Regions from separate parts of the Pantoea eucrina genome, predicted to be linked through region 3. Evidence: predicted binding sites of a transcription regulator. Region 3 holds the regulator's gene; each other region holds the start of a gene.

Region 1 (10,437 bases), 340 kb from region 3:
GCCGTGTCGTGCCGCCTGAGCGCGCAGCAGCGACGCCAACTGCAGCAGTCCGCGCGGCGCGCGGCGGCAGCCGAGCCATACTACGCCGGGGCGTGGCCAGTGTCCGGCATCATCCAGGTCAAGCGTAAAAGCGGGCTGGGTAATACGCGCGGCGAGCTGTTGCAGGCTCTCCTGCGTCTCGCGGTTCACCTCACCCAGAAACGCCAGCGTCAGATGCAGGTTGGCCGCTGCAACCGGCGTACCGGCCTCAGCGGCAAAATTATCCGCCCGCCACTGCACCAGCTGCTGCTGAAGCGGAGCAGGCAGTTCAAGAGCAAAAAACAGGCGTTGCGTGGTCATAAGCGTGCTCCGGTAATCTGCGCCGGGTGGTGTACAATGCGCGCCATATTAGCACAGGCAGAGCAGGAGAAGAGCGTGAGTGAATTACCGGTCAGCGAGGTATTGCCTGCGCTGCTGACGGCGCTGGAGCGTTCGCCCCAGGTGCTGCTGGCGGCCCCTACCGGCGCAGGAAAATCGACCTGGCTGCCGCTGCAGCTGCTGCAGCAGGCGTCGCTGCCGGGGCGTATTATTATGCTGGAACCGCGTCGTCTGGCGGCGCGCAATGTGGCCCAGCGGCTGGCGGAGCAGCTTGGCGAGCAGCCGGGCGACACCGTGGGTTACCGGCTGCGCGGTGAGAGCTGCGTCGGTGCGCATACCCGACTCGAAGTGGTCACCGAGGGGATCCTGACGCGCATGCTGCAGCGCGATCCCATGCTGGAGGACGTAGCGCTGGTGATCCTTGATGAGTTTCATGAGCGCAGCCTGCAGGCCGATCTGGCGCTGGCGCTGCTACTGGATGTGCAGCAGGGGCTGCGCGATGACCTGAAGCTGCTGCTGATGTCCGCCACGCTGGATAATCAGCGTCTGCAGGCGCTGCTGCCCGCTGCGCCTGCCATTGTATCGGCCGGACGCAGCTATCCGGTGGCGCGCCGCTATGCCACCCTCAATCCGCAGACGCGTTTTGAGGAGGCGGTGGCGCGCGAGGTCGCCCAGCTGCTGCGCGAGGAGCACGGCTCGCTGCTGCTGTTTCTGCCGGGCGTGGCGGAGATTGAGCGTGTCAGGCGGGAGCTGAGCGCACGGGTGGGGGACGATATCGATCTGGCTCCGCTCTACGGTGCGCTGCCGCTGGAGGCGCAGCGGCGCGCCATTCTGCCGGCCGCCGCCGGCCGCCGGAAGGTCGTGCTCGCTACGAACATTGCGGAGAGCAGCCTGACCATCGAGGGGATCCGTCTGGTGGTCGATAGCGCGCTGGAGCGGGTCGCGCAGTTTGATGCCCGCAGCGGCGTCACCCGGCTGCAAACGCAGCGTATCAGTCAGGCATCCATGACGCAGCGCGCCGGGCGCGCCGGCCGGCTTGAGCCGGGTATCTGCCTGCATCTGCTGGCACAGGAGCAGGCGCTGCGCGCGCCGGCGCAGAGTGATGCAGAGATCTTAAGCAGCGATCTCGCCGGTCTGCGGCTGGAGCTGCTGCAGTGGGGCTGTAGCACGGCAGCGCAGCTGCAGTGGCTTGACCTGCCGCCGGCCCGCAACCTGCAGGCGGCGGACGCGCTGCTGCACCAGCTGGGCGCGCTGGACAGCGCCGGACGGCTTAACGCCACCGGCCGGAAAATGGCGCGGCTCGGCAGCGATCCGCGTCTTGCGGCCATACTCTGCGCGGCGGGGGAGGAGAGCGATGCCATTGCCAGCGCGGCGCTGCTGGTGGCCACTCTCGAAGATCCGCCGCGCGGCGGCAGCGTCGATTTGCGTGACGCGCTGAACCATCCCCAGCCGCAGTGGCAGCGGCGGGCGCGGCAGTGGCAGCAGCGTCTGCACGCCAGCGGTGGACGGGTGGATGCCGATCGCATTCCGCTGCTGCTGGCGGCGGGTTTTGCCGACCGCATTGCGCAGCGGCGCGGCGAGAGCGCACGCTACCAGTTGGCAAACGGTCTCGGCGCCATGCTGGATGAGGATCACGGCCTTAGTCGCTATCCCGCCCTGATTGCGCCCGCGCTGCTGCAGGGGGCGGGCGCGGCGGACGCACGCATGCTGCTGGCGCTGCCGGTGGACCTGACGGCGCTGCGGGCAGCGCTGCCGCAGCTCATTACCCGCCGGGTTGACGTGGAATGGGATGAGGAGAGAGGCACGCTGCGCGCCTGGAAACGCGAACTGCTGGGCGAGCTGGTGCTCAGCGCGCAGCCTCAGGCGCGGCCAGACGCTGAGATTCTGCATCCTGCCATGCTGCGCTGGATACGCGAAAAGGGATTGTCGGTGCTGGGCTGGACGCCGGAAGCGGAGCAGCTGCGCCTGCGCCTGCAGTGCGCGACGCAGTGGTTGCCGGAAGAGGGGTGGCCGCCGCTGGACGATACGGCATTGCTTGATACACTGGAAAGCTGGTTACTGCCTGAGATGACGGGCGTGCGCGATCTGAAAGGGCTGCAGGGCATTAACCTCAGCCGGGCATTATTACATTTGCTGACATGGTCGCAACGTCAGCGGCTGGATAGTGCGCTGCCAACTCACTACACTGTGCCGACCGGAAGCCGCCTGCCCATCCGCTATCACGCAGAGAATCCGCCCGCGCTGGCCGTTCGCCTGCAGGAGATGTTTGGCGAGGCGCAGAATCCGGCTATCGCTGAGGGCCGCGTGCCGCTGGTGCTGGAGCTGCTGTCACCGGCGCATCGTCCGCTGCAGATCACCCGCGATCTGGCGGCGTTCTGGCGCGGCGCGTACCCCGAGGTGCAGAAAGAGATGAAAGGGCGCTACCCCAAACATCCATGGCCGGACGATCCGGCCAGCGCCCTGCCAACAAGGCGCACCAAAAAGTTTTCCCCGTAACCCTGTGGATCGAATTCAGAGGGTTCTGCCATGCGCCGCGGGAGAAAGCAGTTAGAGTAACGGCCGCAGCTACCGCTATGCCTGGAGAGAAGAGAGTATGTCTGGGAACGATCGCGAACCTATTGGGCGCAAAGGAAAAGCGCCAAAGCCGCCGCGCACTACCGCGCGGCGCGGGCACCGCAAAGAGCCTGATGGCCACATCGGGCAAACTGATATTGATGAAGATTATGAGGAGAGCGCTCCGGTGCCACCGAAAAGTAAAGGAAGGGGTAAAGGCCCGCAGCGCGGCAAGCGCCGCTGGTTAGGCTGGCTCATTAAGCTCTTCCTCGTTGTTGTTGTTGTGATGGCGGCCTGGGGCGTCTATCTCGACTCTGAGATCCGCAGCCGTATTGATGGTAAAGTCTGGCAGCTGCCTGCCGCCGTCTACGGGCGCATGGTCAGCCTTGAGCCTGGCATGGCCTATGATAAGAAAGAGATGATTGCGCTGCTGGAAGGTACGCAGTATCGCGAAGTGTCGCGCATTACGCGTCCGGGCGAGTTCAGCGTCAAGGGCAATACCATCGATCTGCTGCGCCGGCCGTTTGATTTTCCTGACAGCAAAGAGGGACAGATCAACGCGCGTCTGACCTTCAGCAACGATGAGCTCTCCGGTATTAAAAATCTCGATACCGGGCGCGACTTCGGTTTCTTCCGTCTCGATCCGCGCCTGATCACCATGCTGCAGTCGCCTAACGGCGAACAGCGTCTGTTTGTGCCGCGTGCCGGCTTCCCGGATCTGCTGGTCGATACGCTGATCGCGACCGAAGATCGTCACTTCTATGAGCATGACGGGATCAGCCCTTACTCGATCGGCCGTGCATTTCTGGCCAACATCACCGCCGGAAAAGCGGTACAGGGCGGCAGTACGCTGACGCAGCAGCTGGTTAAAAACCTGTTCCTGACCAATGAGCGCTCACTATGGCGTAAAGCGCGTGAAGCCTATATGGCGGTGATCATGGATGCGCGTTACAGCAAAGATCGCATCCTTGAGCTCTACCTCAATGAGGTCTATCTCGGTCAGGCCGGTAACGATCAGATCCGCGGCTTCCCGCTGGCCAGCCTCTACTATTTCGGGCGTCCGGTTGATGAGCTCAGCCTCGATCAGCAGGCGATGCTGGTCGGAATGGTAAAAGGCGCCTCGCTCTACAACCCGTGGCGGAATCCAAAGCTGGCGCTGGAGCGACGTAATCTGGTGCTGCGTCTGCTGCAGCAGCAGCAGGTGATTGACCAGGAGCTGTATGACATGCTCTCGGCGCGTCCGCTGGGCGTACAGCCAAAAGGCGGCGTGATCACCCCGCAGCCCGCCTTTATGCAGATGGTGCGTAATGAGCTGCAGGCGAAGCTGGGCGACAAGGTAAAAGATCTCTCGGGCGTGAAAATTTTCACCACGCTCGATCCGGTTTCACAGGACGCGGCTGAAAAGGCGGTAGAAGAGGGGATCCCCACGCTGAAGAAACAGCGCGGGCTGAAAGATCTGGAAACCGCCATGGTGGTGGTAGACCGCTTCAGCGGTGAAGTGCGTGCTATGGTTGGCGGTTCCGATCCGCAGTTTGCCGGCTATAACCGCGCGCTGCAGGCGCGCCGCTCTATCGGCTCGCTGGCGAAACCGGCTACCTATCTGACCGCGCTGAGTCAGCCCAACAGCTACCGGCTGAACAGCTGGATCGCGGATGAACCGATTGCGCTGAAGCAGCCCAACGGCAGCGTCTGGAAGCCAATGAACGACGATCGTCGCTTCAGCGGCAAGGTGATGCTGGTGGATGCGCTGACTAACTCCATGAACGTGCCAACGGTTAATCTGGGCATGACGCTGGGGCTGGATGCGGTAGTGGATACCTGGAATAAACTGGGCGTGTCGAAAGATCAGCTACATCCGGTGCCGGCGATGCTGCTGGGCGCGCTGAACCTGACGCCGGTGGAAGTGGCGCAGGCGTTCCAGTCGATCGCCAGCGGCGGCAACCGTGCTGACCTGTCGGCGGTGCGTTCGGTCATCGCTGAAGATAGCTCGGTTCTGTTCCAGAGCTTTCCGCAGGCGCAGCGCGTGGAGCCTGCTCAGGCGGCCTATCTGACGCTCTATACCATGCAGCAGGTGGCGGAACGCGGTACCGCCCATGCTCTGGGCGCACGCTATCCGAAAGCGCACCTGGCGGGCAAAACCGGGACCACCAACGATCTGATCGACAGCTGGTTTGCCGGTGTTGACGGTAAAGAAGTGGCGATTACCTGGGTCGGACGTGATAACAACCAGACGTCGAAACTCTATGGCTCCAGCGGTGCGATGCAGATTTACCGTCGCTATCTCGATAATCAGGCGCCGATGCCGCTGGTCCTGACGCCGCCGGAGGATATCACGCAGATGAACGTTGATTCTGCGGGTAATTTCGTCTGCGGATCTGGCAGCAGTACCTGGCGTTCACTGCCGGTCTGGACGCTGGATCCGGCCGCACTCTGCCAGCAGCAGATGGAGCAGCAGCAGGTGTTCCAGCAGCAACAGCAGCAGCAGCCTGAGCAGCAACAGCAACAGCAGCAACAGTCGCAGAATGAGCAAAAGGATTCTGACGGCGTGGCGGGCTGGATCAAAGATATGTTTGACAGTAAATAAGTCATCCCTTCATACAGGGCGCTCCGGCGCCCTTTTTTTTGCCTCCGGTTTTTTATCCGCGATCAATCGATGCTGCAATCAGGCAGTAATTGCGGCAATCGCGCAGATTACATCTTGCAGATCGCGCGCAGCTTCGCCTAGAATCTTTGCGTCTGATAATCATTATCGTTTTCATTCGCCCGCATTGTTCATCTGTTGAGAGACTCCTTCATGAGTGCGCGAACTACTTTTTTCCGGCCGGAGCTGACGCCTCGTCGCCCGCTGGCTTTATTTATTGCGTTAACACTGGGTACGCTGAGCGCGCAGGCGCTGGCAGAAGAGACTGTTGTTGTCACCGCTGCCGATACCGGCACGGTGGCACAGGAGAGCGCCTGGGGCCCGGCCCCGACCATTGCGGCGAAGCAGAGCGCCACCGGCACCAAAACCGATACGCCGATTGAAAAAAACCCGCAGTCGGTTTCGGTGGTGACGCAGGAAGAGATGGCGATGCATGCCGTCACCAGCGTTAAAGGGGCATTCAACTATACCCCTGGCGTACTGACCGGTAACCGCGGCAGTTCGGACGTGATTGATGCACTCTCAATTCGCGGCTTCAGCGAAACCAACACCAATCAGTATCTGGATGGCCTGAAACTGCAGGGCGACAACTACTCAGAATTCGCCCTCGATCCCTGGTTCCTGGAGCGTGCGGAGCTGCTGCGCGGCCCGGTATCGGTGCTCTATGGAAAAAGTAATCCGGGCGGCGTAGTGGCGCTGGTCAGCAAGCGCCCCACGCAGGAGACGCTGCATGAAGTGCAGTTCCAGATGGGCAATGACAATCTGTTCTCAACCGGCTTCGATTTCGGCGGCGCGCTCGATGACGCAGGCGTCTACAGCTATCGTCTGACCGGCCTCGCGCGCAGCGCTGATGCGCAGCAGGCGATGAACAAAGAGAAGCGCTACACCATTGCGCCTTCATTCAGCTGGCGTCCGGACGAAAATACGCGTTTTGACCTGCTGACTTACTTCCAGAATGAACCGGAAACCGGCTATTACGGCTGGCTGCCGCGCGAAGGCACGGTGGTGGGCATCACCCGCCCGGACGGCAGCAGTTACAAACTGCCGACCCATTTTGATGAAGGCGAAGAGAGCAACAAGATTTCGCGCAACACCAAAATGGTCGGGTACAGCGTTGAGCATAGCTTCAGCGATACCTGGACGGTGCGGCAGAACCTGCGCTATGCCGAACTGCGTACGGATTACCGCAGCATTTATGGCTTCGGTTATAACCCTGATAATCAACGTATTACCCGTAATGCGGCATTCTCGAAAGAGAAACTCAACCAGTTCGCGGTTGATACGCAGGCCCAGGCTAACTTTGCTACCGGTGATTTAGCTCATACCTTGCTGCTGGGCGTTGATTTCCAGCGCACCCGTAACGACATTGATGGTCAGTTTGGTGTCGCCAGTGGTCTTAGCCCATTCAATCCGCAATATGGTGATGACAGCTATACCCCTTATACCAATCCTTATCAGCATTTAAATCAGCAGCGCCAGACTGGCCTGTATGCGCAGGATCAAATGGAATGGAACCGCTGGGTGTTAACACTCGGTGGCCGCTACGATTACGCGATGAACTCCGTTACCGATCGGGTGGAAAATTCCGTAGACCGTCAGAATGATCAGGCATTTACCTGGCGCGGCGGGGTTAACTACGTATTCGATAATGGTATTGCACCTTACTTCAGCTATAGCGAAGCGTTCATCCCGAATGCTGGTGCGACAGGGAACGGTCAGGCGTTCGATCCTTCACGCGCTAAGCAGTATGAGGCAGGCGTAAAATATGTGCCGAAAGATCGTCCGATTGTTATGACGGCCGCTGTGTATCAGCTCACCAAAACCAAAAACCTGACGGCCGATCCTGATAATCCGCAGTTTAGCGTGCAGAGCGGCGAAATCCGTTCACGCGGCGTGGAGCTGGAAGCGAAAGCCGCGGTGAACGCCAGCATCAACCTGACGGCGGCTTACTCTTATACCGATGCGGAATACACCGAAGATAACTTGCTGAAAGGCCGCACGCCGGTGCAGGTGCCGAAGCACATGGCATCGCTGTGGGGCGACTACACCTTCCATGACACGGCGCTATCGGGCGTAACTATCGGTGCCGGTGTGCGTTACGTCGGTGAAAGCAAAGGATTGTATGCCAGCGGTAGCAACGCGAACCAGAACTTCGATGTCGCCGCTTACACCACGGTAGACGCCGCGCTGAAGTACGACCTGGGTCGCTTCGGCCTGCCGGGTTCGACTGTGGGCGTCAACGTCAACAATCTGTTCAATCGTGACTACGTCGCCAGCTGCTACCGCGACTACGCCTGCTACTGGGGCGCTGAGCGCCGTATCGTGGGTACCGCTACCTTCCGTTTCTGAGACTGATATCCGGGCGCGCTGCGCCCGTTAGCCAGGGAGTACCATGCTGCATTCGCACTACGCCGAAACCACTTTTGCGCTGGATAGTGCCAGCTTTCACGTGCCGGGGCGCACGCTGCTGCATCCGCTGTCGCTTACGTTTACACCGGGAAAAGTGACCGCACTGATTGGCCATAACGGCTCGGGAAAATCGACCCTGCTGAAAATGCTGGGGCGCCATCATGCTGCGACGGCAGGAGAAGTGCTGCTGAACGGCGAACCGGTGGCGCACTGGAACAGCAAAGCGTTTGCACGTCAGGTGGCCTATCTGCCTCAGCAGCTGCCTGCGGCAGAAGGCATGACGGTGCGCGAACTGACGGCGATGGGGCGCTATCCGTGGCACGGTGCGCTGGGACGTTACGGCGCGGAAGATCGCAACCGGGTTGAGGAGGCGATTGCGCTGGTGGGGCTGAAACCCTTTGCCGGCCGTCTGGTGGATAGCCTCTCCGGCGGCGAGCGTCAGCGCGCCTGGCTGGCGATGCTGGTGGCGCAAAATAGCCGCTGCCTGCTGCTGGATGAGCCGACGTCGGCGCTGGATATTGCGCATCAGGTTGAGGTGCTGGCGCTGATCCAGCGGCTGAGCCGCGAGCGCGGACTCACCGTGATTGCCGTGCTGCACGATATCAACATGGCGGCGCGCTACTGCGACAGGCTGGTGGCGCTGCGTCAGGGCGAGGTTATCGCCGAAGGGGAACCGGCGGCGATCATGCAGGCTGACGTGCTGGGCACGATCTACGGTATTCCGATGGGCATACTGCCGCACCCGCAGGGCGGCGCGCCCGTCAGTTTTGTTCGCTGAGGAGCAGGGATGATCTCACTGACCCGTCGTCGTCTGCTGACGGCGCTGGCGCTCTCGCCGCTTATGCAGTGCGCGCCGCTGCGTGCTGCCGTGCCGGACAATTCACGCATTCTGGCGCTGGAGTGGCTCTCAGCTGAACTGCTGATGGCGCTGGGCGTGGCACCGCTCGGCGTGGCGGATGTACACAACTACAATATCTGGGTTGGCGAGCCGCCGCTGCCCGCCAGCACCGTCGATCTTGGCCTGCGTGGTGAACCTAATCTGGAGCTGATGACGCAGCTGGATCCCTCGCTGATCCTGTACTACAGCGGCTTTGGTCCGTCAGCAGAAACGCTGCAGCATATCGCCCCGACGCTGGGTTTTTCGCTTCACAGCGGCGACGGCAAGCCGTTCAGCGCCGCGCAACACTCGCTGCGGCAGCTGGGCGCGCACATTGGACGCGAGGCGCAGGCGGAGCAGCATCTGCAGGAGACCGGACAGCAGCTGGCGGCGGCACGGGTGCGCCTGCAGGGATGGGCCGGACGACCAATCCTGCTGATGTCGCTGCTCGACAGCCGGCACGCCATTGTTTTCGGGCAGAACAGCCTGTTTCTGGATGTCATGCAGCGGCTCGGTCTTACCAGTGCCTGGCAGGGTGAAACCAGCTACTGGGGCAGCGCGGTCATCGGCCTGGAGCGGCTGGCTGAAGTGGGCAACGTTGAGGTGCTCTGCTTTGACCACGATAATCAGCGCGATATGCAGCAGGTGACCCGCACCGCGCTGTGGCAGGCGCTGCCGTTTGTGCGTGCTGGCCGCTTCCGGCGCGTGCCGGCCGTATGGTATTACGGTGCCACGCTGGCAGCCCTGCGATTTGTACGCGTGCTGGAAAGCGCGCTGGAGTCCCGTTAATGCGTATCTCTCTTTTTCCCGCCGCGCTGCTGAGTGCGATATTTGCTATCGCTCTGCTGCTGACCTTTATCAACCTGCAGCACGCGCTGCCGCTGGCGCAGTGGCCGCAGGCGTTTTTGACGCCCGATATCGATGCGATTCGCCAGATGGTCTTTCACTACAGTCTGCTGCCGCGTCTGGCACTGGCGCTGCTGCTCGGCGCCGGACTGGGACTGGCGGGCCTGCTGTTTCAGCAGGTGCTGCGTAATCCGCTGGCAGAGCCTGCCACGCTGGGTATCTCCTCCGGCGCTCAGCTGGGCATTACCGTTGCCACGCTGTGGCAGCTGCCGGGTGGTGAGCTTACGCAGCAGTTTGCGGCGACAGGTGGTGCGCTGCTGGTCGGCGTGCTGGTGTTTGGCGTGGCGTGGGGCAGACGGCTTTCACCGGTGACGCTGATCCTCGCCGGACTGGTTCTGAGCCTGTATGCCGGCGCGGTCAATCAGGTCTTTGCCATCTTTAATCACGATCAGCTGCAGAATATGTTCCTCTGGAGCACCGGGGCGCTTAATCAGCTCGACGGGCACAACGTGGCGCTGCTCTGGCCCCGGCTGCTGCTGGCGTTTGTGCTGACGCTGGCGCTGCTGCGTCCGCTGACGCTGATGGGACTGGATGATGGCGTGGCAAAAAATCTTGGCCTGTCGCTTTCCATCGCGCGCGTTGCCGCGCTGGCGCTGGCAATTCTGCTCAGCGCGCAGCTGGTGAACATTGCCGGCATTATCGGTTTTATTGGGCTATTTGCGCCGCTGCTGGCAAAAATGCTGGGTGCGCGGCG
Region 2 (10,437 bases), 1.5 Mb from region 3:
TGCCTGGCAGCAGCGCGAGGGCCAGGAGCAGTATCAGACGCAGCAGCAGGTCGCCGCCAGTCCGCCTATGGTGCGGCTGGAGCCGGGGCAAAAACAGCTGGTGCGCCTGATCAAACAGACGCCGCCTCCTGCCGGTCAGGAGAGCGCCTATCGCGTGGTACTTGATGAGATCCCGTCGCCGCGTAAGCCCGATGATAATCAGGCCGGGCTTAACTTTCAGATGCGCTATTCCGTTCCGCTGTTTGTCTACGGCAGCGGTCTGACGCGCGACAGCGCGAAAGCGGTGCTGAGCTGGCGCGAAGTCAGCAGCGGCGGCAGGCGCTGGCTGGAGCTGACCAACAGCGGCAGCGGCCATGCGCGCCTGAGCAATTTCCGCGCCGGCGGAGCCGCCCTGGGCAACGGCCTGTTTGGCTATGTGCTGGCACACAGCAGCCAGCGCTGGCCGGTCAGCCAGCCTCTGCGCGGAGAGCTGGCAGCCGATGTCAACAACCGCGCCTGGCGCAGTACTGCCGCACGCTAATGACGCCTGCGCCCTCGCGTTATCTGCTGCTGGGCAGCGTACTGATGATCCTGCCCGCGCACGGGCGTGCGGAGAGCTGGTCTGCGCTGCCGCCTCCGCCCGCGCTGGAAAGCAGCGCACAGGGGCAGCAGCTGATGCTGGAGTTAATTATCAATCAGCGCGCGCGCGGCGATATTGTTGCCGTTGAACATCAGCAGGATCATTTCTGGCTGCGCCGCAGCGATCTGCTGCAGGCGGGCGTGGCGGCGGAAAAGCTGCCGGATGAGCGGGTCGATCTTCGGCAGCTGCTTGGCGCGGATGTCACCTATGATGAAACCCGGCAGCGGCTGCTGCTGACGGTGCCGCCGGCCTGGCTGCCGGCGCAGCGGCTCGGGCAGGCTGAGCAGCGTCCCCGCTTTCCGGCGCGCGCCAGCAACGGGGCGCTGCTGAATTACGACGTTTATCTGACCCACACCGACCGGGCCGGCTCACGCCTCTCCTCGTGGAATGAGTTACGGCTGTTCGGCCCGGCAGGACAGTTCTCCTCTAACGGCGTCTATACGCAGCAGCTGAATGGATCGCTCAGCGGTCAGCAGGAGGGATATCTGCGTTACGACACCTGGTTCAGCAATGAGAATGAAGACGCCGCGCTCAGCTGGCGGGTGGGCGACCTTATCACTGACGCCCTGAGCTGGAGCAACAGCGTGCGGCTGGGCGGGGTGCAGATAGCGCGTGATTTCAGCGTGCGTCCCGATTTAGTAACTTATCCGCTGCCTGCCTTCAGCGGCCAGGCGGCGGTGCCCTCCTCGGTCGATCTGTTTATTAACGGCTATCGCAGTGCGCAAACGGCGGTGCAGCCCGGTCCGTGGTCGCTGACCAACATCCCCTTTGTCAATGGTGCCGGGGATGCGGTGATCACCACCACCGATGCGCTGGGGCGTCAGGTCACCACCACGCTGCCCTTTTACGTGTCGGCCAGCCTGTTAAAAAGTGGCCTGTCTGATTACGCCTTCTCTGCCGGCGCTGTCCGGCAAAATTATGGTGTGAAGAGTGCCGACTACGGCGCTGCCGCTGCCAGTGGCTCCTATCGCTACGGTATCAGCGACTGGCTGACGCTGGAGTCGCACGCTGAAGGCAGTGATGACGTTGTCATGGGCGGTGCGGGCGGCCTGCTGAAAGCGGGAAGCCTGGGCGTCATCAACGCGGCGGTGGCGCAGAGCGACGCGCAGAGCCAGAGCGGCACGCAGTACAGCTGGGGATATCAATATAACAACAGCTGGTTCAGCCTTGGCACCCAGCACATTCTGCGCGATACCACGTTCAGTAATCTGGCGCTGATCGGCAGCCGCAGTGAAAGCGCCGACAGCCGCTATTCACTCGCGCGTCGCAGCGCACAATATACGGCCAGCCTGTCGCTCAGCGACTACGGCAGTCTGGGACTCGCTTATCTCGATATCAGCGGCGGCTACGGTGAGCGCACGCGTCTGTGGAACCTGACCTGGAGCAAAAATTTGTGGGGCAACAGCAGTCTCTATATCTCAGCCAGCCGCGATCGCGATCTCGGTAGCTGGGACGGGGCGATTTCACTGGTGATCCCGTTTGGTGAACAGAGCAGCGCGTCTGTGAGCGTGGAGCGCGATCGCCAGGGGCGCAGTAACCAGCGGCTGTATGCCTCGCGGGCAATGCCCACTGAGGGGGGAATCGCCTGGGACGCCTCCTGGGCACGCCAGGGGGGCGACAGCGGCGATTATCGTCAGGGCAGCCTGCGCTATCGCAATAACCGGATCGATACGTCAGCCGGATTCTGGGGCGATGATGACAATACAACGCAATGGGCAGATCTCTCTGGCGCGCTGGTGCTGATGGATAACCGCCTCTTTGCTGCTAATGATATCAACGACGCCTTTGTGCTGGTGAAAACCCGCTATCCCGGCGTGACCGTGCGCTACGAGAACCAGGCGATGGGGAAAACTGACGGCCAGGGCTATCTGCTGGTCCCGGCGGTCAGCAGCTACTACGGCGCAAAATATGATATCGATACGCTGGATCTGCCTGCCAGCGTCGCCGCATCCCGGGTTGAGCAGCGCATTGCCGTGAAGCGTAAAAGCGGTTTTCTGCTCGACTTCCCGATTGAGCCGCTGCGTGCCGCCAGCGTTATTTTGCACGACACGCGCGGTCAGCCGCTGCCGCTTGCCAGTCAGGTGCTGCGCGCAGGTAAAGAGAGCAGCTATGTCGGCTGGGACGGCATCGTCTGGCTGGAGAATTTGCAGGCGCGTAATACGCTGCAGGTTATCACGCCCGATGGCCGCCAGTGTGAAACCACGTTCAGCGTCGCGCGCGGCGAACCAGAGGCGCTGAAAACCTATGGCCCGCTGGTCTGCGCGCTACCTCTCCCGCAGCCCGGCGCCGGTGCGCTGGCGCAGACACCCTCAGCAGGATTACAACATGATTAAGTTACTATTGATGCTGGCACTGCTGCTGCCCGGCGCCAGCTATGCGCTCTGCCCGCTCTCCGCTTCGCCGGCCAGCTTTGGCAGCCAGACCACCTTTTCTGTGCAATCCCAGGTTATCCCCACGTCCGCCAATACGAATGTCAACTGCGGCTCCGCCACGCTTAATCTGCTGGGCAACGACTATATTGCCTATGCGTTTACCGCTGCCAGCTACCTGAACGGGACCCGCGCCACGCTGAAAGCGAGCGCCGGCGGCAGCGATAACGTTCCGATCCAGCTTTGTGTCGACAGCGCCTGCGCCACCGAGCTGCGTCAGGGCAACAGCTATCGCTGGAACGCCTCGGCGCTGCTGGCGCTGGGCAACAGCCTCAACTTCACTATCCCGCTCTATTTCCGCACCGTGCCGGGCCAGGTGATTGCGGCAGGCACATACACCACCACCCTGACGCTGACGGTAAGCTACAGCGTCTGTACCAGCGCCGGCGTGGCCGGTATCTGTCTGGGAACCGTGCAAGCCAGCAGCGGCACCGCCCTGCCGCTGACCGTGACGCTGGTGGTCACCAACGACTGCACCACCATTACCGCCCCGAACCTCAACTTTGGCAGCGCGCCGCTGGCGGGCAGCTTCTCTGCCGTTCAGCAGACCATCAGCGTGGTCTGCTCTAAAGGAAGCACTTATAGCGTCGGGCTGAGCAACGGCAATAATTTCAGCGGCACCGCGCGGCAGATGGCAAACGGTGCCAGCCGGCTGGCCTATGACATTTATAAAGACGCGGCCACGACCTCGCGCTGGGGACCCTCCGGCAGCGATCGCTGGAGCAGCACAACGTCAACCTCGCTTAATCCCGATACGGTAACGCGCAACTTTACCTACACGGCCCGGATACTGACGACGCAGGCGACGCCGGCAGCCGGAAACTACACGGATAACGTGGTGGTGGACGTGGCGTTTTAGCGGGGAGAGAGCCGGCCGCAGGGCGCGGCCGGAAAAGCATCAGAGTGAGGCGCTGGCGGGCGTTACCGCGTGGCGCTGCTGATACTGTCTCACCATCCGGCCAATCAGCAGTGTGCCTGCCAGTCCGCAGACGGCAGCAAATGAGAGCCAGATGCCGGGCATCGCTTTATCGCCGGTGGCATGAATAAGGTAGCTGGAGATGGCTGGCGTAAAGCCGCCAAACAGTGCGGTCGCCAGGCTGTAGGCCAGGGAAAAGCCGGATGCGCGCACCTCTGCCGGCATAATCTCTGCCAGATAGACCACCATGGCACCGTTGTAGCTGGCATAGAGAAAAGAGAGCCACAGCTCCGCTTCGACCAGATGCGCAAAGCTCGCGGAACCGGTGAGCCAGTGCAGCACCGGCCAGGCCGTCAGGATCATCAGCACGGTAAAGATAATCAGCAGCGGCCGCCGTCCGACCCGATCGGAAAGTGAACCCATAACCGGCAGCCAGAACAGATTGGATATCCCGACAAACAGCGTCACCAGAAAGCTCTGTTTATCGCTCATCATCAGCACCGTTTTGCCAAAGGTCGGCGTGAAAGCGGTGATCATGTAGAACATAACAGTGGTGGTGACCACCATCAGCATGCCCGCCAGCACCAGCGCCCAGTTCTGTCCGACTGACCGTACAATCTGGCGCATCGAAGGATGCGTTTTACGCTGGCTGAACGCCTCTGTCTCTTCCAGCATGCGGCGGATCCAGAACAGAAACGGCACAATCATACAGCCCACCACAAACGGAATACGCCAGCCCCATTCGGTAACGGCCTCTTTCGCCAGCAAATGATTCAGCCCCAGTCCCAGCAGCGCGGCGAAGATCACCGCCACCTGCTGACTGCCCGACTGCCAGCTAACCCAGAATCCTTTACGCCCTTCGGGCGCAGCTTCTGCCAGATAGACCGAGACGCCGCCGAGTTCTACCCCCGCGGAGAAGCCCTGCAGCAGGCGTCCGAGCAGGATCAAAATTGGTGCCGCGGCGCCAAGCGTGGCGTAACCCGGCACCAGCGCAATGGTCAGTGTGCCAATCGCCATCAGCCCCAGCGTCAGCAGCAGGCCTTTGCGCCGGCCGTGATGGTCGATATAGGCACCCAGCACAATGGCGCCCAGCGGACGCATAAGAAATCCGGCGCCGAAGGTCATCAGCGTCAGCATCAGAGAGGCAAAGGGATCGTCGCCGGGAAAAAAGGTTTTCGCGATGGCGGTGGCGTAGTAGCCAAAGACCATAAAATCATACATCTCAAGGAAGTTACCGCTGGTAACGCTAAAGATGGTTTTCGCCCCGCTGCGCGCAGGCTTTTGCAGAGATAACTGGCTGCTCATACTGTCCTTCCTGGTTTTTTACCCGTTGTAGCCTGCTCAGCCAGGAATGAATGTGATCTGAATCACCATTGTGCTTTACAAAGACTGACAAAAGGTAACAGAAAATTAACAATGCGGCGCGGTCCTGACAGCAGCTCTGCAGAAAGCAGGTATAAAAAAAGCCGCTGTTATCAGCGGCTTTCTCTGAGTCAAAACAGTCTGGCTATTTGCCGGCCGTTTCCATTCCCATCAGGCCAATCTTCAGATAGCCCGCCGCGCGCAGCTGGTCCATCACCGCCATCAGCGTGGCATAGTCCACTGACTGATCGGCCTGGAAGAAGATAGTGGTCTGCTTATCTCCCGCGGTCTGCGCAGTCAGCGCGTTTACCAGCGTCTCTTTCGTCACCGCATCATTGCCGATATAGATCTGCTTATCCGCTTTGATTGAGAGATAGACCGGCTTCTCCGGGCGCGGCTGCGGTGCGCTGGTGGACGCTGGCAGGTTAACGCGTACATCCACCGTTGCCAGTGGTGCCGCCACCATAAAGATAATCAGCAGCACCAGCATAACGTCGATAAACGGCGTGACGTTAATCTCATGCATTTCGCTGTCGCCAGCGGCCTCATCGTTTAAACGCATCGCCATAATGATTATCCTGCGCGCAGCTTATGCGTAGCGGCCGGACGGCTGGTTTCCGCCGCGACGTGCGCCGTGCCGAGATCGAGATCGCGGCTTTGCAGCAGCAGCACCTGGGCTGCGACGTCACCCAGCGACGCTTTATAACTGGCAATCATGCGCGCAAAAACGTTGTAAATAACCACGGCAGGAATAGCGGCAACCAGGCCGACTGCTGTCGCCAGCAGCGCTTCAGCAATGCCAGGCGCGACCACGGCAAGATTGGTAGTCTGCGTTTTAGCGATGCCGATAAAGCTATTCATAATGCCCCATACGGTACCGAACAGGCCGATAAAAGGCGCCACGGAACCGATGGTTGCCAGAAAACCATTGCCGCGCCCGGCATGACGACCGAACGCCCCTACCCGACGCTCAAGGCGAAAACTGGTGCGATCCTTGATGCCCGCCAGATCGTCTGTGCCCGCTGACAGCGTCAGCTCCTCGCGCGCATCGGCCAGCAGTACAGCACTGTGACTGCTGGCTTTAAAGCTCTCTGCCGTACGGTAAGCGTCAGCCAGCGAGCGTGCTGCGCCCAGCGCCTGCTGCTCTTTTTTCAGGCGACGTTTCGCGGCGCTCAGTTCAGCATATTTGCCAAAAAAGATGGCCCAGGTCACGACGGATGCCAGTAACAGGCCAATCATGACAATTTTAACCACGATGTCGGCATGCTGGTACATCCCCCAGACGGAGAGGTCTGTCTGCATTAAATCACTGGCTACCACGCTGCATCTCCAGATTCTGTTGTAGAGTTCACGACTGAAGAGACGATCATAGCAAAAAAAAGGATCTAAGTGATAGTCGTTCTCATTACTATTTACAAAGCAGCGCCTGCTGCTGCTGTGCCTTCGCCACCGGGCTGGTGCCACTCTGATAATCGGTAAACAGGCTCAACCCCTCCCCTGATTCGTGGTAACGTGAATGCTTTGTAAGATGGGTCAGGACAGGCAGTGATGGCTACGAAAAAACTGGATACCGCGCTGGTGAGCGCAGGACGTAATAAACGTTATACGCAGGGCGCGGTGAACAGCGTAATACAGCGCGCCTCATCCCTGGTTTTTGATACCGTCGCGGATAAACAGCGCGCCACCGCCGGGCGGGCTGAAGGCGAACTCTTTTATGGCCGTCGCGGCACGCTTACGCACTTTTCGCTGCAGGATGCGATGAGCGAACTGGAAGGTGGCGCAGGCTGTGCACTCTATCCCTGCGGCGCAGCCGCCGTTGCCAACGCCATTCTGGCGTTTGTTGAAGCGGGCGATCACGTGCTGATGAGCGGAGCGGTCTACGAACCGACGCAGGATTTCTGCAGCAAAATCCTCACCAAAATGCAGGTCACCACCACCTGGTTTAATCACTGCACTGGCAGTGAGATCGGTGAACTGGTGCAGCCCAATACCCGCGTGGTGTTTCTTGAGTCGCCGGCGTCGGTGACGATGGAAGTGCAGGATATCCCGGCGATTGTTGCCGCCGTACGTGCCAAAGCGCCCGAGGCGATTATCATGCTGGACAACACCTGGGCGGCGGGCGTGCTGTTTAACGCGCTGTCGTTCGGGATTGATATCTCTATCCAGGCCGGCACCAAATATATCATTGGTCACAGCGACGCCATGATTGGCACCGCGGTGGCCAACGCCCGCTGCTGGCCGCAGCTGCGTGAGAACTCTTACCTGATGGGGCAGATGGTCGATGCGGATACGGCCTATATGGCGAGCCGCGGTCTGCGCACCTTAGGCACCCGCCTGCGCCAGCACGAAGAGAGCGCGCTGCAGGTGGCGGAGTGGCTGACTGGCCGGCCTGAAGTGGCGCGGGTCAATCATCCGGCGCTGGCGCAGAGCCCGGGACACCGTTTCTGGCAGCGCGACTTCAGCGGCAGCAGCGGCCTGTTTTCATTTGTGCTGCATGAGCGGCTGGATGCGCAGCAGCTGGCAAATTATCTCGATCGCTTCCATCATTTCAGCATGGCCTATTCGTGGGGCGGTTATGAGTCGCTGATTCTGGCCAGCCAGCCCGAAGAGCTGGCGGCGATTCGCCCGGCAGGCGGCGTCGACTTTACGGGCACGCTGATACGTCTGCATATCGGTCTGGAGCACGTCAGCGACCTGCTGGCCGATCTGCAGGCGGGTTTTGACCGCTTAACGAATTAAACCAACCTTTAACCATCCGTGGCTCGCCGTGTCAGATCAACGCGCCGGCGGCTGCGGAGGGCTACTATAAAAGCCTTGTAACTCGACGGGATAGCAGATGGGTGTTTTACATGAGATTGTCCAGGCGCTCTGGCATCAGGATTTTGCTGCGCTGGCCAATCCGGATGTCGTATGGATCGTCTACGGCGTGATGTTTCTGACGCTGTTTCTGGAAAATGGCTTGCTGCCGGCGTCGTTTCTGCCGGGTGACAGCCTGCTGCTGCTGGCGGGCGCCATGATTGCTAAAGGCGTAATGGACTTTGTGCCGACCATGGTGATCCTGACCACTGCCGCCAGCCTCGGCTGCTGGCTGAGCTATCTGCAGGGGCGCTGGCTGGGCAATACAAAGCTGGTCAAAAGCTGGCTGATGCATCTGCCCGCGCAGTACCATCAGCGCGCCTGGCATCTGTTTAACCGCCACGGCCTGATGGCGCTGCTGGTGGGCCGTTTCCTGGCGTTTGTGCGCACGCTGCTGCCTACCATGGCGGGTATCTCCGGACTGCGTAACAGCCGTTTTCAGCTGTTTAACTGGTTAAGCGGCGTGTTGTGGGTCGGCATTGTCGTTACGATGGGCTACGGCATCAGCCAGGTGCCGTTTATCAAGCGGCATGAAGATCAGGTTATGGCTATTCTGATGATCCTGCCGCTGGTGCTGCTGTTTACCGGGCTGGCCGGCAGCATTGTGGTGATCTGGAAAAAACGCCGTCAGAAAACCTCTTAATTATCACGCCGCGTCAAACGGCAGCGTCTGCACCGTTTGACGCGCGCGGCTGACCTCTTCACCCGGCGTTGTGCCAAACAGCCGTTTGAACTCCCGGGAAAACTGTGACGGACTCTCATACCCTACCCGCAGCGCGGCTGTACTCGCCTTTACGCCATCCTGCAGCATCATCAGCCGCGCCTGATGCAGACGATAGCGTTTGAGGTACTGCAGCGGGGACGTCTGCGTTACCGCCTTAAAGTTGTGGTGAAAAGCGGACACGCTCATGTTGACCTCGGCCGCCAGCGTCTCAACGCTCAGGCTGCCGGCAAAGTGCGTTTCTATCCGCCGCAGCGCGCGCGCAATCTGACTGAACTGCGTCTGCCGGTTAACCAGCGACAGCAGCGCCCCGCCAATCGGACCGGTGAGCACATAATAAAGGATTTCCCGTACCAGCTGCGGGCCAAGCACCCGTGCATCGCGCGGATGGCTCATCACATCCAGCAGCCGCTCTGCGGCACACAGCATCTCTTCGCTCAGCCAGGCAGAATGAATACCCGAGGTCTGCACCGCGGGCTGAAACTGCTCATCGTCACCGATATCCAGCAGCAGATCCTGCAGCGAAGCGGTATCCACGCTCAGACACATGCCCGCCAGCGGCGCATCGGGCGTGGCTTCCGTTTCGCACTCAACCGGCAGCGGCACCGTCAGCATCAGATATTTACTGGCGTCATAGTGAAAGACCGTGCTGCCGAGATAGCCGGTTTTGCGTCCCTGAAACAGGATCACAATGCCGGGCTGATACATCATCGGCGTACGCGGCAGCGTTTCGCTGGCGTAAATGAGCCGGACATTTTTCACTGCACAGTGCGGTTTTTGCGGGTCGCACATTAGCGCGACAACCCGGCGGGCAAGCTGGCGACACAGGGCGTCATGGGACATGGCTGCTTTCCGGATAAAAAACTCAGTGTGCCGCAACGCTGCACAAAGCTCTACTTCCCTGGAGGATCAGGCAAGATTTTTGCAGAAAAGGGTCAGAGTCCGCTCTGGCAGAGCGATCCGCACTGCACGTTTGTTGTCTAGACTTAAGCACACAGTTTTCCATTCAGCGATCGCAATGAAAAAGGAGCCCCTATGGCAGATCAACCTATTATCAAACTGCGCGACGGCAATATGATGCCGCAGCTTGGCCTCGGTGTCTGGCAGGCAAGTCAGGAAGAGGCGCATACCGCCGTACTGAAAGCGCTGGAAGTGGGCTATCGCTCTATCGATACCGCTGCCGCCTATAAAAATGAAGAGGCGATTGGCAGGGCGCTGAAGGATACGCCGGTAGCGCGCGACGATATCTTCGTCACCACCAAGCTGTGGAATGATGACCAGCAAAATGTGCAGCAGGCGATGGAGACCAGCCTGGAGAAACTGCAGCTCGACAGCGTTGATCTCTACCTGATGCACTGGCCCTGCCCGGAAAAAGATCACTACGTTGCGGCATGGGAGAAGATGATTGAGCTGCAGCAGCAGGGTCTGACCAAAAGCATCGGCGTCTGCAACTTCCATGAGGCCCACCTGAAACGCCTGATTGATGAAACCGGCGTGACGCCCGTCGTGAATCAGATTGAGCTACATCCGATGC
Region 3 (10,437 bases):
CACCGCCTGCTTCATCAGTTCATCACTGCTGGTAATCAGCGTTGGAAGAAAGCTGGTACAGCCTGACTTTTCATTAGCACGCTGCATTATCTCCAGCGTTTCCACGCTCAGCGCTTCAGGCGAATCGTTGAATTGCACACCGCCGCAGCCGTTGAGCTGCAGGTCGATAAAGCCGGGAGCGATAAACGCGCCGGCCATATCCTGTTGCGGTAGCGCTGCATCCAGCATGGCGCGCGGGCAAACCCGATCAATAATACCGTCCGCGATAACTACCGCGTGATCGTCCAGAATGTCATAGCCGGTAAAAATCCGACCGTTTACTAATGCGTACATTATCTCTCTCCCGGCTGCGCCAGCTGTCAACGACAGCAGGCTTCTACATCGTGCTCTCAGACGCCCTGCATATTTTCCGCTTCAAGCTCGCGGAAATATTTTACCGTTTTAATTTTCAGTTCCATTGTCGCTGGCTCATCACATACCACAACCGCTTTTGGATGCAGCTGCAGACAGCTGATGGTCCACATATGGTTTACGTTGCCTTCTACCGCGGCCTGAAGCGCCAGCGCTTTGACGTGGCCTGTCACCAGGATCATTACCTCTTCGGCATCAAGCAGCGTACCCACGCCAACGGTCAGCGCATATTTAGGGACCTGGCTGACATCGCCATCGAAAAAGCGTGAATTAGCGACACGCGTATCATGCGTCAGCGTTTTTATACGTGTACGCGATGAGAGCGAGGAGGCGGGTTCATTAAACGCAATATGGCCATCATTGCCTACACCACCCATAAACAGGTGGATTTTACCAAACGCACGAATCTTCTCTTCATACTGGCGACATTCTGCGTCAATATCTTCCGCATTGCCATTCAGAAGATTGATGTTTTCTGACGGAATATCAACGTGATCGAAAAAGTTGCGATACATAAAGCTGTGATAGCTTTCCGGGTGCGCTTTCGGCAGACCGACATACTCATCCATATTGAATGTGACAACATGCTTAAAGCTGACCTGGCCCGCTTTGTGCATCTCAATCAGATGCTTGTAAGCTTCCAGCGGCGTGCCGCCCGTAGGCAATCCCAGAACAAAGGGACGCTCAGGGCCTGGGTTAAAGGCGTTAATCCGGTTGACGATATGGCGGGCTGCCCATTTGCCAACCTGAGCAGGTGTAGCCAGCGGAATCAGTCTCATAGTGCACCTCGGTTAAACAGATAAAAAGAATATGCTGTAGCAGCCGTGATCAAGTGTGAATGAGGTTAACGCGTTTATCAGCAAGCTACAGCGAAAAAGAGCGGTTGATATTTTTTATCATAAAATAAGTTTGTGGCAGTGACCAGTATTAAGCGACTTATATTGGCTATTAAGGTGATAAAAGTCACAACTGGAGCGGTTTTAATTTGCGAGGCGAATTAATTTATCTTTACACTGCATCTCGCAGAGAATCGTCTTATCAACACGCCAGGTGCCGGGATAATAAAACCAACCCGTACCAGGGGATACGCCAGTCTCATAGGGGGAGAACAAGGTGAGTATATTAGGCTATTTACAAAAAGTCGGCCGTGCGCTGATGGTGCCGGTGGCCACGCTGCCGGCGGCCGCTATCCTGATGGGGGTAGGCTACTGGATCGATCCCGACAGCTGGGGGGCAGGTAACGCACTGGCGGCACTGCTGATAAAGTCAGGCTCCGCGATTATCGACCATATGTCGGTACTGTTTGCGATTGGTGTCGCGTACGGTATGTCTAAGGATAAAGATGGCGCAGCGGCCCTGACCGGCTTTGTTGGCTTTCTTGTGGTGACCACGCTCTGTTCGCCTGCTGCAGTCGCTATGATCCAGAAAATGCCGCTTGAGCAGGTGCCTGCGGCGTTTGGCAAAATTGAAAACCAATTTGTCGGTATCATGGTGGGTATCCTTTCGGCGGAGATGTATAACCGCTTCAGCCATGTCGAACTGCCTAAAGCGCTCTCTTTCTTCAGCGGGCGTCGCCTGGTACCGATTCTGGTCTCCTTCCTGATGATTGTCGTGGCGTTTATCCTGATGTACGTCTGGCCGGTGATCTTCGGTGGTCTGGTAAGCTTTGGGGAACATATCCAGAAACTGGGTTCTGTCGGGGCGGGGGTATACGCCTTCTTTAACCGACTGCTGATCCCGGTTGGCCTGCACCACGCGCTCAATTCCGTGTTCTGGTTTGATGTTGCGGGTATTAACGACATTCCAAAATTCCTCGGCGGCGCGCAGTCTATTGCTAACGGCAGCGGCATTCCGGGTATTACGGGTCGCTACCAGGCAGGCTTCTTCCCGATCATGATGTTTGGCCTGCCGGGTGCGGCACTGGCTATCTATCACTGCTCGCGTCCTGAGAATCGGGCAAAAGTGGGCGGCATTATGCTGGCAGCCGCTTTCGCAGCATTCTTTACCGGTATCACTGAGCCGCTGGAATTCTCCTTTATGTTCGTGGCCCCGGTGCTCTATGTGATCCACGCGGTACTCACCGGTATTTCCGTGTTTATTGCGGCCAGCATGCAGTGGATTGCCGGCTTTGGCTTCAGCGCCGGCCTGGTAGATATGGTGCTCTCGTCGCGTAACCCGCTGGCGGTGCACTGGTGGATGCTGATCCCGCAGGGCCTGGTCTTCTTCGTGATCTATTACGTCGTCTTCCGTTTCACTATCCGCAAATTTAATCTGCTGACGCCGGGCCGCGAGCTGGCAGCGGATGATGAAACCGATGGTTATGATGTGAATGTCACGCCTGAAAGTAGCGGTGAAACGGCGACTGAATCGCTGGCGCGTCGCTATATTGCTGCCGTCGGCGGCTCTGAAAACCTGACGCATATTGATGCCTGTATCACGCGCCTGCGCCTGAACGTGAAAGATTCCGCACAGGTCAGCGAAGGTGTGGCAAAACGTATCGGCGCTTCAGGCGTTATTCGTCTTAATAAGCAGAGCGTGCAGATTATTGTGGGTACGCAGGCGGAGAGTATCGCTACTGCGATGAAGTCCGTATTGACCAAAGGCCCGGTGGCGGCCGCCAGCGCTGCGCCTGTGGCTAAACCGGTTGTGGCAGCAGCAGCGCCTGCGCCCGCGGCTACACATAAGGCGATTGCCACGCTGCTGGCACCGGTATCAGGTCATGTAGTGGCGCTGGATAAGGTGCCGGATGAAGCGTTCGCCAGCAAAGCGGTAGGTGATGGCCTGGCCATTCAGCCGTCGGATAGCCGCGTGGTGGCACCGATTGCCGGTACCATAGTGAAAATCTTCAATACCAATCACGCCTTCTGTCTGGAAACAGAGAGCGGCGTTGAGATAGTGGTGCATATGGGGCTGGACACCGTTGCGCTGGCAGGGCGCGGTTTTACCCGGCTGGTGGAAGAGGGCGCGACCGTTACCGCTGGCGAGCCGATCCTGGAGATGGATCTGGACTATCTGAACGCTCACGCGCGCTCGATGATCAGTCCGGTGGTGGTCAGCAACAGCGACGACTTCGCAGGTCTTACGCTGCTGGCAACCGGCACGGTCGTTGCCGGCGAAACGCCGCTCTATGAGGTGAAAAACTAACCCCGGGCGTCTAACCGATAAGGCAGGAAGCGATTCCTGCCTTTTTTGTTTTAAAAGCGCCAACAAACGGTTGTTTCCCTTCAGCGCTTTGTGGATCATACTCCGTTACTTCGAGGTAAAATCACCCGTTATTGTTTGAGGATTTTGAGATGAGTGAGGCTGAAGCCCGCCCAACGAACTTTATTCGTCAGATCATCGACGAAGATTTGGCGAGCGGTAAGCACAGTAGTGTGCATACCCGTTTCCCGCCAGAGCCCAATGGTTATCTGCATATTGGCCATGCAAAATCGATCTGCCTGAACTTTGGAATCGCACAGGATTATCAGGGGGAATGCAATCTGCGTTTCGATGATACCAATCCGGTTAAAGAGGATATGGAGTTCGTCGAGTCGATCAAAAATGATGTGCAATGGCTGGGCTTTGAGTGGAGCGGCAACATTCGTTACTCATCCGACTATTTTGATCAGCTGTTTAATTATGCTGTCGAGCTGATCAACAAAGGACTGGCGTACGTTGACGAACTGTCACCCGAGCAGATCCGCGAGTATCGCGGCACGCTGACGGCGCCGGGCAAAAACAGCCCGTATCGCGATCGCAGCGTCGAAGAGAACCTGGCGCTGTTCCGGAAAATGCGCGATGGTGGCTTTGAAGAGGGTAAGGCGTGCCTGCGTGCCAAAATCGATATGGCTTCCAGCTTTATTGTGATGCGCGATCCGGTGCTCTACCGCATTAAGTTTGCCGAGCACCATCAGACCGGTAACAAGTGGTGCATCTATCCGATGTACGATTTCACGCACTGCATCTCCGATGCGCTGGAAGGGATCACGCATTCGCTCTGTACGCTGGAGTTTCAGGATAACCGTCGCCTGTATGACTGGGTGCTGGATAACATCACGATTCCGGTGCATCCGCGGCAGTATGAATTTTCGCGCCTGAATCTGGAATATGCGGTGATGTCGAAGCGCAAGCTGACGCAGCTGGTGAGCGAGAAGCGGGTTGAAGGCTGGGACGATCCGCGCATGCTGACCGTTTCAGGCCTGCGCCGTCGTGGTTACAGCGCGGCATCAATTCGTGAGTTCTGCCGCCGCATCGGTATCACCAAACAGGACAATATCGTTGAGATGGCTTCGCTGGAGTCATGCATTCGTGACGACCTCAACGAAAATGCGCCGCGTGCTATGGCCGTGCTCGACCCGCTTAAAGTCGTGATTGAAAACCTGCCTGCCGGGCATGATGAGATCATCACCATGCCAAACCATCCTAACCGGCCGGAGATGGGAACGCGCGACGTGCCTTTCAGCCGCGAAGTGTGGATCGATCGCGCAGATTTCCGTGAAGAAGCTAACAAGCAGTATAAGCGTCTGGTACTGGGTAAAGAAGTGCGCCTGCGTAACGCTTATGTGATTCGCGCTGAGCGCGTGGCAAAAGATGAGGCGGGCAACATCACCTGCATCTATGCAACCTGCGATGTGGATACGCTGAGCAAAGACCCGGCTGATGGCCGCAAAGTAAAAGGGGTGATCCACTGGGTCTCCGCAATTCATGCGCTGCCCGCTGAGTTCCGCCTCTATGATCGTCTGTTCAGCGTGCCTAACCCGGGCGCGGCAGAGGATTTCCTCGCGACTCTGAATCCGGACTCGCTGCAGATCAAGCAGGGCTTTGTGGAGCCAGGACTGCGCGAAGCGGCAGCAACCTCGCCATACCAGTTCGAGCGTGAGGGCTACTTCTGCGCGGACAGCGTCTACTCGCAGCCATCAGCGCTGGTATTTAACCGCACGGTAGGCCTGCGTGATACCTGGGCGAAGATCGGCAGCGAATAATAACCGCTTCCGGCATCATAAAATTATATAAGGGCGAGTATTCGCCCTTTTTTATTATCCTCTTTTGCTCCCCGGCAACCATTTATTCTGCGTTAAATAAAATCGAGCTGGTATGCGGGTTTACGACTTGTCTGACTTTAAAAAAATTAACGCATTTGACCGTGTTAAATCCTTTTTTTCAGGTAGGCTATGCGCACTCCGGACTTGGTCTGTGGCTAGCAAAAAGGGAAAAATAATGACAAGCCTCGCTCAGGAAGCCAAACATAGCGTTGTGGTTTTACATCAGCTCATTGAACGTATTTTTAATCATGCGGATGTCAGCAACGATACCATGGGGCTGCTGCTGTCGCATTTCCATCCTGATTTCCGGATGGTTACGCCACAGGGCAGACAGCTGAATCTGAATGACGTTGAAGATCTTTTTCGCCGCCTGTGCGGACAGCGTGAAGGAATGCGCATCGCGACCAGCGAACATGCAATCATTTCTGAGCAGCAAAAAGAGGTCACCATTCAGTATCGCGAACTGCAGATACTGAACGGCGAGAGCCACAGCCGTATTTCGCTGGCGGTGCTGGACTGCACAACGGAAAATCCGCGCTGGCGCTATCTGCAGGAGACACTGGTCGCCTGAACTGCAGCAACAAAAAAACCGGTGCCTGCACCGGTTTTTTTATTTTGCAGCGTAGCTGACGTTATTTATCGTTATGCAGCGTTTCATCTTCCCGGCAGTCACCCACTTCGCAGTGACCATACAGATAGAGGCTATGGTTAGTAAGCTTAATGCCGTGGCGGGTCGCGATTTCGCGCTGGCGCGTTTCGATCGACTCATCGCTGAACTCAATCACTTTACCGCAGTCCAGGCAGATAAGATGATCGTGATGCTGCTGCTGCGTTAATTCAAAAACGGACTTGCCGCCTTCGAAGTTATGACGGGTTACAATGCCCGCGTCGTCAAACTGGTTCAGAACGCGATATACCGTGGCCAGACCAATCTCTTCGCCCATATCGATCAGGCGTTTGTACAAATCTTCCGCACTGACGTGATGGCACTGGGGTTCCTGAAGCACTTCCAGAATCTTTAATCTGGGCAGCGTGACTTTCAGGCCAGCCTTTTTCAATGCGGAATTGTTGTCAGTCATGCGGATATTGTCCTGTTACTTTGCTAGTCATTTGCGGCTTAACAGCCTTGAATGTGTGGTTAACGCGCATTCTCATTTGCGTCTCATTATAGAACCGGGGCAGGCGAATAGAAACCAGGCAAATGCTAAAGAAATCACCAGAGGCGGGAGTAACGCTCTTGCTGTCGCCGGCGGGATTATACAGTGCTGGGTTCTCAGTTCACTCAGCCTCAGCCTGCTGACAGAGGAATAAGCCGTTAACCGTTGCGGGTATTCTACAGAATTGCAGGGAAAAGTTAAAAAAGCGTAGCTATTATTTTTATAGGCAATTCCGTTACCCGATGTTAACCGTGCCTGCATCGGGTAACGGCAACACATTATGCCTCAATAATTTCTTTAAGCTGCAGCTCATCAAAAATCTGCTTCACCCAGCCCTCGACGCGCGCATTCGTCAGCTCTGGCTGACGATCTTCATCGATGGCGAGCCCGAGGAAATGCTTCTCATCGGCCAGACCTTTAGAGGCTTCAAAGTGGTAACCTTCAACAGGCCAGTGGCCCACGATGATTGCGCCATTTGGCTCAATAATGTCGCGAATCGTACCCAGCGCATCGCAGAAGTACTCGGCATAATCTTCCTGGTCGCCACAGCCAAACAGCGCAACCAGCTTGCCATTGAAGTCAATCTCTTCCAGCGTCGGGAAAAAGTCATCCCAGTCGCACTGCGCCTCACCATAATACCAGGTAGGAATACCCAGCAGCAGAATATCAAACGCTTCCAGATCTTCTTTCGTGCTCTTAGCAATGTCATGCACTTCGGCGACATCTTTACCCAGTTGTTTCTGGATCATCTTTGCAATGTTTTCAGTGTTGCCGGTATCGCTGCCGAAGAAAATGCCTACGATTGCCATGGGTTAGGTAGCCTCTTAAATCCTGAATGTGAGAGTAAGTCAACAGACTATACAGATAAGCGAATGATAGCAGACCCTGAAAAAGCGCGGAACGCGCAAAGCGCAGAGTTTGTGTTCCAGTGTGCGGTCTGCATAAATTATATGAGTTTGAGCTGCGTCAGCAGCATCTGCTCAATCAGCTCGCTGCGGCTGATATTTTGCTGCTCAGCCAGCGTATTGAGCGCGTCAACCGCTTCGCCGGACATTTTGAGCTCCACGCGCCGTAGCCCACGAACCTTATCGCGTTTAAGCTGATTGCGCTTATTAATGCGCAGCTGCTCATCGCGCGACAGCGGGCTGGTTTTCGGGCGGCCCGGTCGTCGCTCGTCTGCAAAGAGATCAAGCGTGGTACGGTCTGTCTGTTCTTTTGCCATGATTTGCGAAACTGAGTGGGCGCGAACGGCGCCGCGCGATTAAACACATTATCGGCCAGCCACAGTGTCTGACCACCGTGGCAAAATTTTAGCGCGACATCATACTCCAGCGTCAGACGTGACGCCAATCTTAAACATAGCGCAGTAAGCTTTTGCTTTCAGAGCGTAAAAAAGCGCCGCACGGCACGTAACACGGCATCAGGCTTCTCTGCATGCACCCAGTGCCCGGCACCGGCAATGACCTGCGCCCGCGCCTCAGGAAACTGGGCCAGCAGCGCGGCCCGATAGTGATTATCCAGATAAGGAGAGTCGCCGCCGCGAATAAACAGCGCCGGATGAGCCGAGGCGGGAATAGGTTCCCAGCCCGATATCGTCGCGTAGTTATCCCATAATACCGGCACGTTGAACCGCCATTCTCCTTCAGCAAAGGACTTCAGGATAAACTGAATGATCCCCTCTTCAGGGATAAACTGTCGCATCACCGCTGCGGCTTCACTGCGGCGCGTCACGCCGGCGGCGGATACCGCGCGAATCGCCGCAAAGATCTCATCGTGCCGGCGCGTCTGATAGTCAACGGGAGCGATATCAATCAGCACCAGCTTGCCAACGCGTTCAGGCGCCAGCGCACTCAGTGCCATAGCGATTTTGCCCCCCATCGAGTGGCCAATCACATCAACCTGCGTGATCTGCTGCGCATCCAGTGTATCAACCATATCCTGCGCCATTGCAGCATAGCTCATGCTGTTGCTGCGCGCCGATAAACCGTGGTTGCGCACATCCACCTGCAGCGTAGTACGCGCATCGGCTACGCCACGCGCCAGCCCGCCAAGGTTATCCAGGCTGCCGAACAGGCCATGGATAAGCAAAACCGGTGCGCTGTGAGAATCAGATTGTGCAGTTTGCAGACGGGCATTCAAAATCATGGCTAAAGTTCTTACAGTTGAGAGCGTGGGTTAGGGTATCATGATTCTACCTGTCCGGGTGGCGGTCGCCAGGTATTAGGGCATATTCTGACTTTTGCCCGTAAACGTTGCCAGCGCTATCAGCTATTGCGGATTTAACTTTATAATCAATATGTCAGATCCCAGGCTCTCTGCGTGCCCGCTACCGGTAAGGGCGTTGCAGAATGCGGGATTCTGCTAGTTGCCAGACTCGTACGGAATAAGATGAAAACGATTGAAGTTGACGAAGAACTCTACCGTTATATTGCCAGCCACACGCAGCACATCGGTGAAAGCGCCTCAGACATACTGCGTCGCATGCTGAAATTTACCGCCAGCTCGCGCGCTGCAGCAGCGCCAGCAGTAACGGCCCCGGTAAAAGAGGCGACAGCAGCAGCAGAGCCTGAAGCGCGTCCGCAGGACCGCGTGCGTGCCATGCGCGAGCTGATGCTGTCAGATGAGTATGCCGAGCAGAAAAAAGCGGTTAACCGCTTTATGCTGATTTTGTCAACGCTCTATCGTCTCGATCCTGATGCATTTGCCGATGCTACCGCATCGCTGCAGGGACGTACGCGCGTCTATTTTGCCGGTGATGAGCATACGCTGCTGCAAAATGGCACGCATACCAAACCTAAGCATGTGCCAGGTACACCTTACTGGGTCATCACAAACACCAATACAGGCCGTAAATGCAGCATGGTGGAGCACATCATGCTGGCTATGCAGTTCCCTCCGGAGCTGACAGAGAAAGTTTGCGGCACCATTTAAACTGAAGCGTCAGGGAGAAGCGCCAATGGCCAATCACCCCCGTGCCGGGCAGCCTGCCCAGCAGAGCGATTTGATTAACGTTGCACAATTAACCTCGCAGTATTACGTCCTGAAGCCGGATGCGGCTAACCCGGACCATGCGGTGAAATTTGGCACATCTGGCCACCGCGGCAGCGCGGGACGTCACAGCTTCAATGAAGAGCACATTCTGGCTATCGCACAGGCGATCGCCGAAGAGCGCAAAAAGAACGGTATTACGGGTCCATGCTACGTGGGCAAAGATACGCACGCGCTCTCTGAGCCCGCTATTCTGTCAGTACTGGAAGTGCTGGCGGCGAACGGTGTGGATGTCATCGTGCAGCAGGATAACGGCTACACGCCAACGCCCGCTATCTCCAATGCTATTCTGGAGCATAACAAACGCGGCGGCGCGCAGGCTGACGGCATTGTGATCACCCCTTCACACAATCCACCGGAAGATGGCGGCATTAAATACAATCCGCCAAACGGTGGGCCGGCTGATACCAACGTCACAAAAGTGGTGGAAGATCGCGCTAACCAGTTGATCAAAGGCGGTCTGCAGGATGTGAAACGTCTGCCGCTGGATCAGGCGTGGCAGAGCGGCCACATTGTTGAGCAGGATCTGATTCAGCCTTATGTTGAAGGACTGGCGCAGGTTATCGACTTCCCGGCGATTCAGAAAGCGGGACTGAAAATTGGCGTAGATCCGCTTGGCGGCTCAGGTATGGCTTACTGGCAGCGTATCGCTGAGCATTACAACCTCGATCTGACCATCGTTAATGACGCTATCGACCAGACCTTCCGCTTCATGCATCTGGATAAAGATGGCGTGGTGCGCATGGACTGTTCATCAGAGTGCGCGATGGCGGGTCTGCTGGCGTATAAAGACAAGT

Evidence for each region. Region 3 encodes Fur, which represses iron uptake genes when iron is present. Its sites were predicted from a motif close to ATAATAATGAGAACNACTATCAA; they were not measured.
Region 1: fhuA (ferrichrome porin FhuA) is a predicted target of Fur. The motif match lies at 5,647-5,669, and genes of this name have one in related genera.
Region 2: exbB (tol-pal system-associated acyl-CoA thioesterase) is a predicted target of Fur. The motif match lies at 6,716-6,738, and genes of this name have one in related genera.

The regions. Positions count from the first base shown of each region.
Region 1 is NZ_CP083448.1:618,162-628,598, forward strand. Features, by position in the region: gene thpR (RNA 2',3'-cyclic phosphodiesterase) at 1-339, opposite strand, end outside; gene hrpB (ATP-dependent helicase HrpB) at 376-2,853, shown strand; gene mrcB (bifunctional glycosyl transferase/transpeptidase) at 2,951-5,494, shown strand; gene fhuA (ferrichrome porin FhuA) at 5,705-7,900, shown strand; gene fhuC (Fe3+-hydroxamate ABC transporter ATP-binding protein FhuC) at 7,944-8,738, shown strand; gene fhuD (Fe(3+)-hydroxamate ABC transporter substrate-binding protein FhuD) at 8,748-9,626, shown strand; gene fhuB (Fe(3+)-hydroxamate ABC transporter permease FhuB) at 9,626-10,437, shown strand, end outside.
Region 2 is NZ_CP083448.1:2,835,760-2,846,196, forward strand. Features, by position in the region: gene LAC65_RS13430 (fimbrial biogenesis chaperone) at 1-520, shown strand, start outside; gene LAC65_RS13435 (fimbria/pilus outer membrane usher protein) at 520-2,952, shown strand; gene LAC65_RS13440 (Csu type fimbrial protein) at 2,945-3,907, shown strand; gene tcuC (MFS transporter) at 3,947-5,269, opposite strand; gene exbD (TonB system transport protein ExbD) at 5,472-5,894, opposite strand; gene exbB (tol-pal system-associated acyl-CoA thioesterase) at 5,900-6,628, opposite strand; gene metC (cystathionine beta-lyase) at 6,875-8,065, shown strand; gene LAC65_RS13465 (DedA family protein) at 8,163-8,825, shown strand; gene LAC65_RS13470 (AraC family transcriptional regulator) at 8,829-9,746, opposite strand; gene dkgA (2,5-didehydrogluconate reductase DkgA) at 9,939-10,437, shown strand, end outside.
Region 3 is NZ_CP083448.1:960,074-970,510, forward strand. Features, by position in the region: gene nagA (N-acetylglucosamine-6-phosphate deacetylase) at 1-333, opposite strand, end outside; gene nagB (glucosamine-6-phosphate deaminase) at 390-1,190, opposite strand; gene nagE (N-acetylglucosamine-specific PTS transporter subunit IIBC) at 1,531-3,555, shown strand; gene glnS (glutamine--tRNA ligase) at 3,705-5,375, shown strand; gene LAC65_RS04495 (hypothetical protein) at 5,611-6,006, shown strand; gene fur (ferric iron uptake transcriptional regulator) at 6,068-6,514, opposite strand; gene fldA (flavodoxin FldA) at 6,871-7,401, opposite strand; gene ybfE (LexA regulated protein) at 7,539-7,814, opposite strand; gene ybfF (esterase) at 7,973-8,737, opposite strand; gene seqA (replication initiation negative regulator SeqA) at 8,981-9,523, shown strand; gene pgm (phosphoglucomutase (alpha-D-glucose-1,6-bisphosphate-dependent)) at 9,549-10,437, shown strand, end outside.